One region of the Priestia sp. RMT2NF4 genome, then DNA from elsewhere that is predicted to be linked to it. Evidence: predicted binding sites of a transcription regulator. Region 1 holds the regulator's gene; the other holds the start of a gene.
The links. Region 1 encodes LexA, which represses DNA repair genes until DNA is damaged. Its sites were predicted from a motif close to CGAACATATGTTCG; they were not measured.

Region 1 (3,435 bases):
ATTTCCGCTGATGCTCTTCCACTAAGCTAATAATATCTAACACCATCGAATCAGATTCTGAAAGCTGAAGCTGACCTTGATGACTAATCGTATAGATCGTAGCATTTTCTTTATGAAAAGCATGAAGAAGCGCGATTCGGGCATTTCCTCTGCCTAATCGCGTTTCGTCTTGAATGAGCAGCACAGATATTTTTTCTTCTTTCATTGTATGAAGAACATCCAATATACCCTCTCTGTCTACGTCATATCCGCTTGCTTTTTCCATTACGACTTTTTTTACGTTTAGATGGTGAAGATCAGCAAGCTTTTTTAATTCTTCTTGCTGGCGCTGTAAAGATGTTTCTTGGGTTTTTTTATCCGTACTTACACGGCAATAAATAATGGCGTCCACTTTTATCACGACCTTTTCGGCTTCTAACAATATTCAGGAACGGCCGTTACACACTACTGTTCAATTGCCACTTGATTATGTAACTCTTTTTTTAAAACAGGAATATATAATTTATCTCCAGGAGATAAAGACTGGGCAGTGTCTGAGTTTAGATCATTGACGTCTTCAACCCATTTGACAAATTCATTGGTGGTCAAATGATGGTGATTATGATACTTGTTGGACAAGTCCCAAAGCGTATCTCCTTTTGTAATAGTAACCGTTGAATATTTGTCTAAATCTACTTTATCCGCTCCTAAAACCAGCGTCAATACATATGTAAGTGCAGCGATAACTGCAAAAAAAATAGCGTAATGTTTCATAGAATGTAAGAATTGGTGCATATTATGATCCCCCTATCAGAATATATGTTCTTATTTTATTGAGAACATTTGTTTCTGTCAATGGAATTCTTCGAACTTATGTTTGTATATTGACACATCACGTGGTATAATTCACCTAAAGAATAGCTAAAATCGAGGTGAAAAATATGAAGCTATCAAAACGTCAACAAGACATACTAGATTTTATTAAGCACGAAGTAAAATTAAAAGGTTATCCGCCTTCTGTTCGTGAGATTGGGGAAGCGGTGGGATTAGCCTCTAGCTCCACTGTACACGGGCATTTAGCTCGTTTAGAAAGTAAAGGGTTAATTCGCAGAGATCCAACAAAACCAAGAGCAATCGAAGTTCTTCAACTAGACGAAGTAAACATCCCTAAAAGCAATGTCATTAATGTTCCTGTTATCGGTAAAGTAACAGCGGGTCTTCCTATAACAGCCGTTGAAAATGTGGAAGAATATTTCCCTCTTCCAGATAAATTCGTTTCTCCAGATGATCATGTATTTATGCTTGAAATTATGGGAGAAAGTATGATTGAAGCAGGTATTCTAGATGGCGATATGGTAATCGTACGTCAGCAGCAAACTGCTAATAACGGAGATATTGTGGTCGCTATGACCGAAGACAACGAAGCAACGGTAAAACGTTTCTTTAAAGAAGAAAATTTCGTTCGTTTACAGCCTGAAAATTCAACGATGGCGCCTATTATTCTTCGCCACGTAACGATTTTAGGAAAAGTCACTGGTGTATATCGCACGATTCACTAATCACACACTGTATGTAAAACCAACTAATCATGATGTTAGTTGGTTTTTTACGTTTGTTTTCTAAAAAAATTGGCATATTATAAATGATACGTCGAATCATTACAGGCAGGTAGAGCGGTTTTTATAAAGCCTGTTTTACCTTTTACTTTCTGTCTGCATTTTTTCGACTCTCAAAAAAAATACAACCGACTATAAGAAGGATGTAGTTTATGACCAATACACCAAGGAAAACAGAAGCATTTCAAACTATTATGCCTACCAAAGCAATGAACATGTTTCTTTTTCCTTTTTCCTTTGATCGAAAAAATAAAGAGCAGCTTGTTCATGCACTAGAAGCAAATATGTTTGAGTTTTTTTCCATTCAAAACAAACATGTAGAAAAAGAATACTACGGAGAACAGTATTACGTATCTCATGATAGCTTGGATCAATATTTTCTTCCTTACATTGAATGTATTCTATTTCCTGATTCGTGCGAAAAAGAAGGCTTGCTTCGATTTTCAAAAAAAATAGACCATACCGTTACGCTACAAACTTCCTCCACCACCGTGTCTAGCAACGTGCTGTCTGTGGATGTTTTTTTATGTCCTTTTGAAATTGGCGTCATGACCATTCGCACTGAGATGAGTCATAATCATTACACCTATGATGACATTTTAGAATTCATGAATCATTTTCGTGTATTAGAACCGAAGCTTGCTGAAGAGCATGGATCCACCATTACCTATGAACATCATCGCTATAGCAAAGTACAGGATTATATTTTTTCACAGCTCGCGCCATTTTTGAACGAACACATCAAAAAAGAAGCGACGCGTGAACAGCACGTCGGGAGTCTTCCTTATTTTATCGATGAACGGATGTTTGTATTAAGTTATGTAACGGTAAATCAAGAGCAAGAGATTAACTCCACAACTTTATTTCGTACTGGGCAGCTAAATAGCTATACGCCTGACGGGAAACCGTTTATCTCTGCACACAACCATGAGTATATTAAAACGTATAATACCAAACACGTGTATTCCAGATGGGCTCCTGAAACCTATTACGTTATAACAGACCATGTGTTTTCGTGTATTTCTAAATCGACAGACTCTAAAACGGATCAGCTTTTGATGAATCATCTATTTGGCCAGCATTACTATAATTTATTTTTGCATTTTTTCTATAAAATCGTGTTGCTAAAACTATCCTATGAGTATTCTCAGCTCACGTTTCATAAAAATTCAGAGGGCATCGAGCGACTAATTCGCTCTATTACTGTATTTTCAGGTAAATATTTATTTTTAGAAATTAGCTCTCGCACGGAAGGTCAAGAGTTTTCTGAGCTCTTTAAAAAAATCTTCCACATCAATTCTCTTTATCAAGAAGTCAAAGAAACCCTTGGTACTTTGTATCAAAATCAAGAGAAAATCGCGGCCAAGCGTCACAATTACTTATTATTAATTTTAACGATTTATACCGTTCTTTCCGGTATTTACGGAATGAATTTAGTTATTAGCAAGCTAAAGGGAAACATCAATTGGGATAGTATGAAGCAGTTTTCTATCTTTGAATATATCGCTTTAATAGTAGCTTTATCAGGAATTCTGATCAGCATTAGTCTCGGAGTGAGTTCCCTATGGAATTTATTAAAAGATCGATTTAAAACATAAAAGCTGTTCGCATCAGAAAATACATTATAAAAAAGAAGAGATTGAGACATAACTAAATTAAGCAAGTCTAAAGGGAAACAAATGAAATAAATAAGCTAGCAGGGATTGCTTGTGACACCTCTGTTGATTTCCGTGCAAGACTTCGCTTTCCGCGGGCGACCGGTGAGCCTCCTCGTCGCTTGCGCTCCTGCAGGGTCTCACCCCTTCCGCTTTTCCCGCAGGAGTCTTCGTCTTGCCCTCCA
Region 2 (3,435 bases), on a different contig from region 1:
GGTAACATTATTAGCAATTAATTGGTTTACCCTTAGGCAAGAGATTGTGCCATCAGCCTTATTGGGAAGAGTAATTAGCTCAACTCGTATGTTAGCTTTTTTGGCTTTACCGATTAGTGGAATGCTAGCAGGTGTTGCAGCTGAATATATTAGCGTCTCTTTAATTTTTATTTCAGCAGGCATCCTAACGATTGTGGCGTCTTTAATCAGCATTAAGACCTCTCTATTTGAGACCCAACAGTCTATAGATCAACCTATTAATAGTAGCAACAAGTAGATAATTACTTGGGTTGACTTGAAACATATTGATATTTAGTGTATTGTTCTATAAGAACTTCATACTTGGAGTTTAAACAATAAGTAAGAACCCCTTTAACATATGGTTAATAGGGGTTTTTTATTTTTAATCCAAATGTGCATCTGATATACAAGCAAAAATCTTTTTTCATACCTAAAATACGAGTTATGTTAAGTAAAACGTAAAGTATTTGATGAAAATAATCAGTTTAACTATTTACTCTTAGTGATGACAAATGGATGGGTGTCACCAAAAAGTTGGCTTACCGACCATAAACCAAAGCATAGTCATTAATAGAATGATATAAATCCAAATAGATCGCTCTAGTTTAGTTGCCAGTTCTTTTTTATTTTGTCCTTCCTCCTTGTACTTTCGAAGTGTTGGTGAAAAAGCACGGGCCAGAAAGAACAAGGAGCAAAAAAGGAAAATCAGTGTCATTATAATCCACGGCGTAGTCCACGTCCATGGGCCACACATAACGAGGAGTATCCCTGTGATAACAAGAACATGGCCCGTATGTTTTGCGAGCCTAACAACAGATTGAAATGTGATCAAATAGGCATTCATTTCTTGTTCTCTTGAACTATGTAGTTTTTTAACAATTGGCAAGAGAATAAAAAAAGGACCAATCGATAAAATGACACTAGAAACATGAATATATACTAATATACGGTACAACAAATCCATTTCTTTTACCTATCAATCGTTAACTAATCTGAACTCATGCACCCATACCCTCATTTGCGGAAGCCAAGGCATCCCAGGATGATAAGACAAAATAGATTGTTTATATTCCTCTACTGTAGCATAGCCTTCCTGGCGAGCATTTTCATCTGTTAATTCACCTAGTGATTGAGAATAAACTCGTTCCACTACAAATTTTTGATCTTCTAAAACCATTATCTCTCCTACATCAGCATATCTTCCATTTCGGCGAGTTGCTGTTTTGCTGCCTTTGATTACTTTATTTACATCATCCGGCATTGTTACAAGTCGATCGATTGTACATGTTTTTGGTGGCAATTCATTTTGTGCTTCATGGTTACTCATTAAAAAAACTCCTTTCATTTCTTGTCTCTTATTTAATGTATCACATTTTTAATAACGAATTTCATTTGAATTTATTAGGTTGAAAATTTCTCTAATAAATCTATTATAATTTATCCCTTTTGTTAGTCGATAGTCTAAGCACATGACATAATGTATATAAGAGGATGAATTATTTTTTGAGCGTATAATAAGGGTTATTTTATAGATTGAAGTTTCAATAACTGTAAGTATTAAAGGTATAAACCTACTTTTTACAAAAAAGATATTTCTTTGGCTGGTTTGTACAAAACTTTCTCCTTTACAACTAGATGCGTTTATTGTATGATTACACAATAGGAACATTTGTTCGATATTAAGGGTTTAGAGATAAATAAAGGAACAACAGAATAAACCAAGACAGTTAAACACAAAATTTTCTCGCACGGAGCAAAAACATTTGAGCCAATCCTTATTATTTATCCATATACATTGTCGTTTACTGTAAACGTACTAACAATCGGAGGTTTTAAATTATGAATGATAAACAAGCAGCACTAGATATGGCTCTAAAACAAATTGAAAAACAATTCGGTACAGGATCAATTATTAAGATGGGGGAAGGCACACATACAAAAGTTGAGGCATCTAGCTCAGGCTCATTAGCTTTAGATATCGCTCTTGGAATTAATGGTTATCCAAAAGGAAGAATCATGGAAGTGTACGGACCCGAAAGCTCAGGTAAAACAACAGTTTCCTTACATGCGATTGCAGAAGTACAAAAAAATGGAGGTCGAGCTGCCTTTATTGATGCTGAACACGCACTTGATCCAGTTTACGCAAGAAAACTAGGTGTAGATATTGATGAGTTACTGTTATCTCAACCAGATACTGGTGAGCAGGCACTTGAAATTGCTGAAGCATTAGTTAGAAGTGGTGCTGTAGATATTATTGTTGTTGACTCGGTAGCAGCATTAGTTCCGCAAAAAGAAATTGAGGGAGAAATGGGAGATTCTCATGTAGGTCTACAAGCTCGTTTGATGTCTCAAGCCCTTCGTAAACTATCTGGAGCAATTAATAAGTCTAAAACCATTGCTATCTTCATCAACCAAATCCGGGAGAAGGTAGGCGTTATGTTTGGAAATCCTGAAACAACGCCAGGTGGAAGAGCGCTAAAATTCTATTCTTCCGTTCGCCTTGAGGTTCGCCGCGCTGAACAACTTAAACTGGGAAATGACATAGTTGGTAACAAAACAAGAATTAAAGTAGTCAAAAATAAGATGGCACCTCCTTTCCGCATTGCTGAAGTAGATATTATGTATGGAGAAGGTATCTCAAGAGAAGGAGAAATCTTAGATATTGGTTCTGAAGTAGATATTGTTCAAAAGTCTGGATCTTGGTTTTCATATAATGGAGAACGTTTAGGACAGGGAAGAGAAAACGCTAAGGTTTTCTTAAAAGAAAACCCTGAAATTAGAGAAGAAATTAGAAAAAACATTATTGATTTTAAATATGGTAATACTGACAATGATAATGATATTGATAACGATAGTGAAAACGAAAGCTAATAAAAGCTTAAAATGCCTTTCCCGGCAGCTTCAAGTCCATTCATTTCATTGGAAGCATAAAAAGTTAACGCTAATAAAAACAAATGGATAAATACAGCGCGTATAAAAGCCCTTTAGAAGGGCTTTTTTTATCGCTTTAAAATGTAACGTGGTGGAGGACCATAAACTTGTTCAGCTTCAAAATAGGCAAGTTTGTTTGGAATACATACAATAAGAGAAGGGAAGCCATAGCCTACTGCATGCTCTAAAGCAGTAAGTAAAGGTAGTTCTTTTCCATCGATATCTTCATTAAAAGAAAGGGCATAGCACTGCTTCCCTGCACCATGTTTTTTAAGTAGATTAGCTAATTCACTAACACATGAATTAGGCGTCGGAATTTCAATCATATATTGTTCACATAGATTTCTTTTATAATCGTGGTTAAGGCGATGCAGTGCTTTATCCCGTTTTTTAGGAGAAAAAAGCTCAAACATGACTCTTTCTTGAATTCTCTTCGCAAAAAAGGATTTCACAACAATTTCTTCTATATCTTTATTCATTTAA

Region 2: the regulator LexA is predicted to act here: its motif matches at 1,684-1,697, upstream of recA (recombinase RecA).

The regions. Positions count from the first base shown of each region.
Region 1 is NZ_JBLQZO010000002.1:425,651-429,085, forward strand. It holds gene ACMX9J_RS11390 (recombinase family protein) at 1-391, opposite strand, end outside; gene yneA (cell division suppressor protein YneA) at 445-774, opposite strand; gene lexA (transcriptional repressor LexA) at 921-1,538, shown strand; gene ACMX9J_RS11405 (hypothetical protein) at 1,748-3,193, shown strand; gene ACMX9J_RS11410 (hypothetical protein) at 3,261-3,435, opposite strand, start outside.
Region 2 is NZ_JBLQZO010000007.1:48,287-51,721, reverse strand. It holds gene ACMX9J_RS22685 (MFS transporter) at 1-277, shown strand, start outside; gene ACMX9J_RS22680 (DUF2269 family protein) at 545-979, opposite strand; gene ACMX9J_RS22675 (ASCH domain-containing protein) at 998-1,348, opposite strand; gene recA (recombinase RecA) at 1,861-2,892, shown strand; gene ACMX9J_RS22665 (hypothetical protein) at 3,021-3,431, opposite strand.